DNA from 2 places in the Geodermatophilus sp. SYSU D01106 genome. Region 1 is predicted to be linked to the other one. Evidence: riboswitches for the same ligand, from Rfam matches in the RefSeq annotation. Region 1 holds a riboswitch; the other holds the start of a gene.
The links. Region 1 has a riboswitch for cyclic di-AMP ahead of ACI78R_RS05695 (C40 family peptidase). Riboswitches for the same ligand answer to the same signal wherever they lie in the genome.

Region 2: linked by a shared signal. The riboswitch ahead of ACI78R_RS08425 (aggregation-promoting factor C-terminal-like domain-containing protein) and the one ahead of ACI78R_RS05695 (C40 family peptidase) in region 1 are both predicted to bind cyclic di-AMP.

Annotation. Positions count from the first base shown of each region.
Region 1 is NZ_JBJGYM010000004.1:56,144-61,329, reverse strand. It holds gene ACI78R_RS05705 (NlpC/P60 family protein) at 69-1,796, shown strand; gene ACI78R_RS05700 (hypothetical protein) at 1,907-2,215, shown strand; cyclic di-AMP (ydaO/yuaA leader) riboswitch at 2,375-2,552, shown strand; gene ACI78R_RS05695 (C40 family peptidase) at 2,714-3,760, shown strand; gene ACI78R_RS05690 (M48 family metallopeptidase) at 3,943-5,186, shown strand, end outside.
Region 2 is NZ_JBJGYM010000006.1:39,889-45,074, forward strand. It holds gene ACI78R_RS08415 (LLM class flavin-dependent oxidoreductase) at 1-331, opposite strand, end outside; gene ACI78R_RS08420 (DivIVA domain-containing protein) at 587-1,489, shown strand; cyclic di-AMP (ydaO/yuaA leader) riboswitch at 1,641-1,804, shown strand; gene ACI78R_RS08425 (aggregation-promoting factor C-terminal-like domain-containing protein) at 2,015-2,956, shown strand; gene ACI78R_RS08430 (class I SAM-dependent methyltransferase) at 2,964-3,617, shown strand; gene ACI78R_RS08435 (SDR family NAD(P)-dependent oxidoreductase) at 3,642-4,481, shown strand; gene ACI78R_RS08440 (hypothetical protein) at 4,544-4,981, shown strand; gene ACI78R_RS08445 (hypothetical protein) at 5,060-5,186, shown strand, end outside.

The DNA of each region.
Region 1 (5,186 bases):
GCACGGACGCGGCCCGGACGACGATCGCCCGGCGGACCAGGGGGGTCCGGTCCAGTGAGGGTGGTCCGATGCGTGCGCGGTCCCGGCGCGGCGCGACGTCGCTCGGCGTCGCCGCCCTCGCCGCGGTCCTGGCGGTCGCGCTCGCCGGCCCCGCCGCCGCGGCGCCCAGCGACCAGCCCGGCGGCACCAGCGGCACCCTCGACAGCGCGGCACTGGACCGGCTGCAGCAGCGCGCCGCCGAGGTGCAGGCCGACCTGCAGCAGCGGCAGGCCGAGGTGACCGCGGCGCAGCAGGCGCTGGCCGCCGCGCAGGCCGACGCCGACACCGCCCGTGCCGACGTCGCCGCCGCGGAGGGCGAGCTGGCGCGGTACCAGGCCGTCGTCGCCCGCTACGCCTCGGCGGCCTACCGGGACGGCGGTGCGCTGACGCCGCTGTCGGTCCTGCTCAGCGGCGCCGACCCGGGCGACGTCGTCGCCGCCCTCGGCTACCTCGAGGCCGTCGACGACCACACCGCCGCCACCGTGACCGCCGCGGAGCAGCAGCGCCGGGCCGCGGTGGCCGATCGGACGGCGGCCGAGGCCGCGCTGGCCGAGGCCCAGAAGCGGGCCGACCGGCTGTCCGGCCAGGTGGCCGAGCTGCAGGCGAGCGCGGAGGCGGTCACCGACGAGCTCGACGTGGCCCTCGGCGACGTCGACCGGCAGCTGTCGGACCTGCAGCGCCAGCAGGCCGACGTCAACCGCCAGACGGCCGCCAACTGGCGCGCGTACCTCGACCAGCTCGCGGCGGCCGGGGTCGCGGCCCCGCCGGCGTCGGTGCTGCTCGACCCCGCGGCCGGGCTGCCCGGCGGGCTGCTGCCGGTCGGCGCCGCGGCCGGCGGCGCCCAGCGCGGGGCGGCGCAGTCCCCGCGGGAGCCCACGTCGCTGCTGGTGCTGCCGGCCGAGACGCTGGCCGCCGTCACCGCGGCGATGGACGCCCTCGGCCGGCCGTACGCGCCCGGCACGGCGGGGCCCGACTCCTGGGACTGCGGGTCGCTGGTGTCGACGGTCTACCGCGACGCCGGGATCGACCTGCCCGGCGACCAGGCGGGGCTGTTCGCGGGAACGACCCCGGTCGACCTCGCCGACGTGCTGCCCGGCGACCTGGTGTTCCTCGGCACGCCGGAGTCGGGACTCGGGCACGTGGGCATCGCCCTCGACGGGCAGACGATGCTGGCCGCCGACGGGCGGGCCGGCGCGGTCGTCGTCCGCCGGTTGCCGGCCGACCAGGTGCTGCACGTCGGCCGGCCGAGCCTCGGCCCGCGCGCGGAGGTGGCCCCGCCGGGCCCGACCGGCGGCGCACTGCGCGTGGAGTGCGGCAACACGGTCTACCCGCCGAGCTCCGTCGGGGGGCGCTCGTGGGGCGGCTACCCCAACGGCCTGATCCCGCCCAGCGCGCTGTGCCCGATCGGCGTCGGCTCGCACGCGCTGCGCTGCGACGCCGCGGCGGCCTGGCGGGCGCTGAGCGCCGCGTACGCGACGGCGTTCGGCGGGCCGCTCTGCATCACCGACTCCTACCGCACCTACGCCTCGCAGGTGCGGCTCTACGGGGAGAAGCCGGCGCTCGCGGCAGTGCCCGGCACCAGCAACCACGGCTGGGGCCTGGCCGTGGACCTGTGCGGCGGCATCGACACCTTCGGCACCCCGCAGTACGCGTGGATGGTCGCCAACGCCGGCCGCTTCGGCTGGCTGCACCCCACGTGGGCCGACCCGGGCAACGGCCGCGAGGAGCCCTGGCACTGGGAGTACGCGGGCAGCTGAGCCGGACTGTCGGTGGCCGTCCCTAGCGTGCCGGCCAACCGACAGGGAGACCCGTCCCGTCCGTCGCCCGGTCTCCCGGGCGCGCGGCGGGGCACCGGAGGGACACCGCCATGCTCATCGACTGCGACTCGTGCACCGTGCGCGGCACCGGCTGCGCCGACTGCGTCGTCACCGTGCTGCTCGGCGCGCCGCCGGCGGAGCTGGGCACCGCGCCCGTGCTGCTGCCGGTGCCGCCGGTCCCGGCCGCCACCGCCCGCGCCACGGGCGACGCCGCCGCGCCCCTCGCGGGCGTGGTGGTCGACCTCGACGACGTGGAGCGCCGCGCCGTGCGCGCCCTGGCCGACGGCGGCCTGGTGCCTCCGCTGCGTCACCGGCCGGCGGGGGAGGCCCGGCCGGGTGGGCGCCGCCGCACCGGCTGAGACGCAGGTGACGGCCCGGGCGGGCACGCACCGGAGTGGCGCGACTGCTCACCGTGTGTGTTCTCACAGTTCCCGGGGTCCGCGTTTGTCACATCTGCATCACGTCCGTACTGTGGCCGCGTCCGGCCGGGTGGTCGTCACCCACTGCGAGGTGACCTCGGCCGGTCACCGCCGAGTCACCGGACGCCGCCCCCGGGTGTGCGCGAGGTGAGCCGGGGACCCACCGCAGCACTGGGGTGAGTTCTCACGGACACCGGTCCGCCGGGGTCCAGAGATAGGGCACGTCTTCCCAGCCCGAACCCGTCAGCTAACTCGGTAGGCGGTAGCTGAGGAAGAAACGGAGAGCCGCCGCCCGTGGCGACCCCCCGCCCCTCCCTGGGGCATGCCCGTGAACAGTCCGCGTCCCGCAGCACCGCCCGTGTCGCGGGGGCGCACCGCCCCTCCCGCCGCCGTCTCCTCGGCCGCGTCGCGCTGGTCGGCACCACCGCCGCGCTGACCGTGACGCTCCTGCCCGGCACCGCCGTGGCCGACCCGGAGCGGGCCACCACGCCGGAGCAGGCCGCCGAGCTCGCCGCCGACGCCGGCCGCCGCCTGGAGGCCGTCTCCGAGCAGGTCAACGAGGCCCGCGAGACCGTCCTGCAGCAGCAGGCCGCCGCCGCGGCCGCCGACCAGGCGCTCGCCGACGCGCAGGCCCAGCTGCAGGCCCTCGACGGGCAGATCCGCGAGGTCGCCCGCACCGCGTGGACCGGCGGCAACGACACCTTCGCCGGCCTCGAGCTGCTGATGACCAGCGACTCCGCCGACGACTTCGTCAACTCGCTGGCCACCCTCGACCAGATCGCCGGGCACACCACCGACGTGCTCGCCGAGGTCGGGGAGGCTGCCGCGGCCGCCCAGCAGGCGCAGTCCGACGCCGACGCCGCCGAGGCCGACGCGCAGCGCACCCTCGACGACCTCAGCGCTCAGGAGGCGCGGCTCGAGGAGGACATCGCCGACTACCAGGCGCAGTTCGCCGCGCTGACCGCCGCCCAGCAGGCGGCCGCCCTGGCCGCCCAGCAGGCCGGCGAGGCCGAGCAGGCCGCGGCTCCCGCGGCGGCCGGTGGCAGCACCGGCGAGAGCGCTCCGGTCGCGCAGGCCGCCGGTCGGGCCGCGGCGGCGCAGCCCGCCCCGGTGGCGGCGGCCGGTGGCGGCAGCGGCGCCGCGCAGGCCGCCGTGCAGACCGCGCTGGCGCAGGTCGGCGACCCCTACGTGTGGGGCGCCGGCGGGCCGAACGCCTTCGACTGCTCGGGCCTGACCCAGTACGCCTACGCGGCGGCCGGGATCAGCCTCCCGCACTCGAGCCGCATGCAGTCGCAGATGGGCACCGCGGTCACGCGGTCGCAGCTGCAGCCGGGCGACCTGATCTTCTACTACAGCCCGGTCAGCCACGTCTCGATGTACATCGGCAACGGCCAGATGGTGCACGCCTCCACCTCCGGCGTGCCGGTGAAGGTCGTGTCGGTCGACTCGATGGGCGGCATCACCGCCATGCGCCGCATCGCCTGACGAAGGACCCCCTCCTCCCCACGCCTCGCGAGCTCGGCGCGGGACCCGGGAGGGTGCCGTTCCAGCACCTCGCCGGTGAGGGCCGGGGACCCAGCACGGGTCCCCGGCCCTCGCCGCGTCCGGGGCCCGGGCCGACCGTCCCGGCGCCCGCCTAGGATCGGCCGGGTGGGCTGGGCGGCGGCGTGAGCAGGGCCCGCCAGGAGGACCGCACCGGCCCCGCGCCGGCCCGCCGCTGGACCGCCCGCCGCGCCGCCCTCGTCGTCGCCGCGGTGCTCGGGGCGGCGTTCGTCGTCGTGGTCGCCGTCCGGACGCCGTGGACCGTGCTGCCGCCCCCGCCCGGCGGGGCCACACCGGTCAGCGACGACGCCGGGCTGCCCGCCGAGGTGGTGCGCCGCGCCGAGGCGCTGGCCGCCGACCTGCGTCCCGCCTCGCTGGCCAACCTCCTGCTCGGCCTGGCCGTCTCCGCCCTGTTCGGCCTGACCCGCCTCGGCAGCCGGCTGGTCGGCGCGCTCGGCCGGACCGACGGCCGCCGGTGGCCGCTGACCGTCCTGGCCGCCACGGTGGTCCTGCTGCTCGCCGGGCGGCTGGCCACGCTGCCGATCAGCGCGTACGGCGAGGTGGTCCGGCACCGCTACGGCCTGTCCACCCGGTCGTGGGGGCTGTGGCTGCGCGACGTCGCCGTGAACACGGCCATCGACGCCGGCCTGACCGCGCTCGGGCTGCTCGCCCTGGTCGCCCTGGCCCGGTGGGCGCCGCGCACCTGGTGGGCGTGGGCGTCGGCGGGCGCCGCCGCGCTCGTGGTCACCGGCTCCTTCCTCTACCCGGTGGTGATCGAGCCGGCGTTCAACAGCTTCGCGTCGCTCCCGGCCGGGCAACTGCGCACCGACGTCCTGGAGCTCGCCGAGGAGAGCGGCACGCCGGTCGAGGACGTCCTCGTGGCCGACGCCTCCCGCCGGACGACGTCGCTCAACGCCTACGTGTCCGGGTTCGGCTCCACGCGCCGCGTCGTCCTCTACGACACGCTGCTCGCCGACGTGCCCGACGACGAGATCGAGTCGATCGTGGCCCACGAGCTCGGGCACGTGGCCACCGACGACGTCCTCACCGGCACGCTGATGGGCGCCCTCGGCGCGGCGGGAGCGGTGGCGCTGCTCGGCTGGCTGCTGTCGTGGCCGCCCCTGCTCCGGCGGGCGGGCGCGGGGTCCGCCGGTGACCCGCGGGTCGTGCCGCTGGTGCTGCTGCTCAGCGCCGTCGGCACGCTGGCGGCCACCCCGGTGCAGAACCTCGTCTCGCGGCACGTGGAGGCGCGCGCCGACCTGCACGCCCTCGACCTCACCGGCGACGCCGCGGCGTTCGTGGCGATGCAGCAGCGGCTGGGGGAGACCAACCTCTCCGACCCCAGCCCGCCCGCGGCCTGGCAGTGGTT
Region 2 (5,186 bases), on a different contig from region 1:
CCATCATCAGGTCGACGCGGCCGCCGGCGAGGTGCTGCAGCATCGCGTAGTCCTCGGCGATCTTCACCGGGTCGTTGGTGGTGATCAGCGTCGTCGACGTCGACAGCTGCAGCCGGCTGGTCTGCGCGGCGATGTAGGCCAGCGTGGTGGTGGGGGAGGACGAGAAGAACGGCGGGTTGTGGTGCTCGCCCAGGGCGAAGACGTCGAGCCCGACCTCCTCGGCCTTCTTCGCGATGGTGACGACGTCCTGGATCCGCTGCGCCTCGCTGGGCGTGCGGCCGGTCGTGGGGTCGGTCGTGATGTCGCTGACCGTGAAGATCCCGAACTGCATCTCGTCCTCCATCTAGTTGAGAGCGCAACTACGGTACCGCGTGCAACGCCGGGAGCCCTCAGGCATTCCCAGGCCCGCGTGACCGCGCCGTGACCTCCCCGTCGCTCCGGGTGATCGGTCCGGCACGGCCGGATGTGCCCACTCCGGAGGGGCCCGCGGCGCCCTCCCGCGCGGCAGCGGCGGTGGGAGCCTGTGATCACCGTCTCCGGCGCGCCGGAGCGGGCCGGGTCGGACGCGCACCGAGGGGGAACCGGGATGGCGCAGCAGGACGAGGGCACCGCCCAGCAGCGGGCGGAGGGCGGGGCGGGGCCCCGGCCGGGGAGCGGCCTCGACGGCCTCCTCGGCACGGCTCCGGTGTTCACCGGCGCCGTCCGCGGCTACGACCGCGGCCAGGTCGACGCCTACGTGGACTGGGCCGAGACCGAGGTGCTCGTCCTGCGCCGCGAGAACGACCACCTGCTCACCCGCTACGCCGCCGTCTCGGCCGACCTGCAGGCGGCGCGCGCCCGGCTCACCTCGCTCGTCCGCGAGCGGGACGCCGCACCCGGCCCGGAGGAGGCGCAGGCCCTGCGCGAGCGCGCGGAGCAGGAGGCCGCGGCGCTGCTCTCCGCCGCCGAGGAGGAGGCCCGGCAGGTCCTCGACGACGCCCGGACCGAGGCGGCGGCGCGCCTGTCCGGCGTCGCGGAGATGCGCGAGGCCGTGACGGCGCTGCGCGACCAGACCCGGTCGGAGGCCGCGGCGGTCCTGGAGGCGGCCCGCCGGGAGGCCGAGGGCCTGCGCCGCGCGGCCGCCGAGGAGCGCGACCGGCTCGACCGGGAGGCCGCCGAGGGGCGGGCGCGTGCCGACGCCGAGGCGGCCGAGCGGCGCCGCGCGCTGGAGTCCGAGCTCGGCCCGCTGCTCGAGCGCTGCGAGCAGGCGCGCGGGTGGCTGCGCCGGCTGACCGGCCAGCTCGACGAGGCGCTCGCCGTGGTCGCGGGGGCGCTGCCCGGCGACGTCGCCGTCCTCGCCGACCGCCGCGAGGCGGGCACGGGAGGCGGCGCAGGAGGCGGTGCAGGAGGTGGCCCCGGGGACGGCGCGGCCGCCCCCGCGGACGGTGATGCGTCGCAGCTCACGGTGCTGCAGGGCGGTAGCCGGCCCGAGGTCGCGGCGGCCTCCTGACCGGCGCGGACGCCCGCCCGGCGGGGTCCCGGGGCGCCCCGCCGGTCCCGGCCGTCGCACGGACATCTCCGGTCCCGTGTTGTCACGGACCGGTAACGACGCCTACCGTGACCGCGTCCGGTCGGTCGTCTCGTCCCCACCCGGGGAGCCTGACCGGACGCCGCCGAGTCGCGTCCGCACCCGCGGTCGCGAGCCGGGGACCCACCGCAGTCCTGGGGTGAATCGCACCCCGGCGAGCGACCGCTCGCCTGGTGCGTAGGGCTTCTTCCCGCCCGAACCCGTCAGCTAACCCGGTAGGCGGCCACGGAAGGAACGGAGAGTCTCCGCATGCCCGCCTCCGGGCCTCCCCGGCCCGCAGGTGCAGCCGTGCGCGCGCTGCGCGCCCCCGCGTCCGCCTGACGCCGGCTCCCACCTGCCCGCTCCCGGCCCCCGCCGGGACCCGTGGACCGCGACATCCGCCAGACCGCGCGGCACCGCCCGAACCTCGAGCGACCGCGCACTCTCCCTCGGAGCACCCACCCCCTCATGCGTTCCCGTACCCGCACCTCCGCCGCCGACGCGCGCGCGACCGTCGAGGCCACCGCCGTCGAGAGCACCGCCGTCGACAGCACCGCCGTCGAGAGCACCGACACCGCCGTCCTCGAGGCCGTCCGGCCCGCGAGGGTCCGCCGCGGCTCCCCGCTGCTCGGCCCCCGCCGCCCCGCGCTGCTGCTCGGCGCCGCGGCCGCCGGCGCGCTCGTCGTCGGCGTGCTGTCCACCAGCAGCCCCGCCGCCTCCGCCGGCACCGACACCGTGAGCGCCTCGGTGAGCGTGGCCGAGCAGCTCGGCATCCCGCAGCAGCCGGCCGCGTCCGCGCCGGCCGTCGAGGAGACCGACCTCGCGCCGCTGGAGGACCTCGCCGCCTCCCGCAGCCAGCGCTCGGCCGACGAGACCACCGCCGCGCAGGCCCAGGCCGCCGCCGACCAGGCCGAGCTCGACCGCCGCGCCGCCGAGGAGGCCGCGCGGATCGCCGCCGAGCAGGAGGCCGCCCGCCGCGCCGCCGAGGAGGCCGCCGCCCGCGCCGCCGCCGAGCAGGCTGCAGCGGCCGCCGCCGCGGAGCAGGCCGCCGCGGCCGCCGCCCAGCAGCAGTCGACCTCCGCCGCCGCCCCGGCGCCGGCTGCCTCCGCCGCCCCGGCCGCCCGCGGCTCCTTCAAGGAGTACGCGATGAGCAAGGTCGGCAGTGGCGAGCAGTTCTCCTGCCTCGAGAGCCTGTGGGGCAAGGAGAGCGGCTGGAACCCCAACGCGCAGAACCCGAGCAGCACCGCCTACGGGATCCCGCAGTTCCTCGACTCCACCTGGGCCAGCACCGGCATCGCCAAGACCTCCGACGGCTACCGGCAGATCGACGCGGGCCTCATCTACATCGAGGAGCGCTACGGCTCCCCGTGCGCCGCGTGGGCGCACTCCCAGTCCACCGGCTGGTACTGATCGCCGCGTGACGGAGGCCGGTCCCCGGGTCGTGCCCGCGGGCTTCGTCCGCGCGCACACCCAGGTCCGGCGTCCGTCGCTGGTCCCGGAGGTGCGGCTGCACGTCGCCGACGACGTCGTCGCCCTCTGGGAGGCCATGGAGGTCGCCGCGGGCGGCGCCGGTGAGGCGCCGCCGTTCTGGGCGGCCGCCTGGCCGGGCGGGCAGGCGCTGGCCCGCGCGGTCCTCGACGGCGCGGTGCCGGTGGGCAGCCGCCGCGTGCTCGACCTCGGGTCGGGCAGCGGCCTGGTCGCGATCGCCGCGGTGCTCGCCGGGGCCCGGCACGTGCTCGCCAGCGACGTCGACCCGTTCTCCCGGACGGCGGTCGGCGTCAACGCCGGCCTCAACGGGGTGGCCGGCATCAGCGTCACCGGCGACGTGCTCGACCGCGAGCCGCCTGCCGTCGACGTCGTCCTGGCCGGCGACGTCTGCTACGACCGCGAGATGACCGAGCGGGTGCTGCCCTTCCTCGACCGGGCCCGCGCCCGCGGCTGCGAGGTGCTGGTCGGCGACCCCGGCCGCCCCTACCTCCCGCACGAGCGGCTGGAGCCGGTGCTCGCCCTCGAGGTCCCCGAGACCGAGGGGCCGGGGCTGCGCCGCACCACGGTCTGGCGGCTGCCCTGACCCCCGGCGGCTAGCGTCCGCGGCGTGCGCCCCTACGACTTCACCGGCACCGCCGTCGTCACCGGAGCCGCCAGCGGCATCGGCGCGGCGCTGGCGCCGCAACTGGCCGCCCGCGGCACCGACCTCGTCCTCCTCGACCGCGACGGCGGCCGGCTCGAGCGGGTCGCCGCGTCGGTGCGGGCGGCCTCCCCGGAGCGGGCCGTGGACACCGTCGTCGCCGACCTGGCCGACGCCGGGCAGGTGCGCGCGGCCGCCGAGGCTCTCGTCCGGAACCACCCGGCGACGACGCTGCTCGTGAACAACGCCGGCGTCGCGCTGGCCGGCCGCTTCGACCAGGTGACCCTCGAGGAGTTCGACTGGGTCCTCGACGTCAACCTGGGCGCCGCCGTCCGGCTCACCCACGCCCTGCTGCCCACGCTGCGGGCGCACCCCGGCGCGCACGTCGTGTGCGTGTCCAGCCTGTTCGGGTTGATGGCGCCGGCCGGGCAGGTGGCCTACGCGACGAGCAAGTTCGCCGTCCGCGGCTTCGCCGAGGCGCTGCGGCACGAGCTCGCCGACGACGGCGTGGGCGTCACCAGCGTGCACCCCGGCGGCATCGCCACCCGGATCGCCGAGACCGCGCGGCTGGGCAGCGGCGTCGACCCCGTGGAGGCCGCGCGGGGCACCGCCGAGTTCTCCCGGCTGCTGCGCTACCCGGCCGACCGCGCCGCGCGGCGCATCGTCGAGGCCGTGGAGCGCCGCCGCCCGCGGCTGCTCATCGGCGCCAGCGCCGTCGTCCCCGACGTCCTCGTGCGGCTCGCACCCGGCTCCTACGGGCGGGTGCTGGCCGGCGCCGCGCGGCTGGCGGGCCTGCGCCGCGGCTGACCGATGAGCGGGCGCCCGCCCGCCGGTCTGCCCTCGCACAGGCGCACCCCGAGGAGGACCCCATGGGCACCGACGGCACCCCCGGCACCGGCGGCGACGCCCGCGCGGCGGCGCTGCGCACGCTCGACCCGCTGGTCGGCACCTGGGCGGTCTCCGGTCCGGGTGACCTGTCCGGCGAGGTCCGGTACGCGTGGATGGAGGGCGGGGCCTGGCTGGTCCAGGACGTCGACCTGCGCCGTCCTGACGGGCGCGACCGCGGCGTCGAGTACATCGGCTACGACGAGGCCAGCGGGCAGCTGCGGTCGCACTTCTTCGGCACCGGTGGCGAGCTGCTCGAGTACACCTACCGCGTCGAGGCCGACCTGCTGACCATCTGGTTCGGCGATCCCGACTCCCCGGCCCGCTTCGAGGGCCGGTTCAGCGCCGACGGGCGGGTCAACGACGGCGCCTGGCAGTGGCCGGGCGGCGGCTACGCCACCACGATGACCCGCACCGGCTGACCCGCGCCGTCCGCCCTCCTCCGCGAGACTGGCCCCGGACCCCGCCGGCCGCGGCGGGCCGAGCCGGGGGAGGACGACGTGACCGAGCCGGAGGAGACGCCGCGCGACGGCGGCCGGGTGGCACGCACGGTCGAGGACTTCGTCGCGCAGCTGCGCGGCTTCACCGACCGGGCCACCCGGCTCGCCGCGGGCGCGGTGCCGTCGG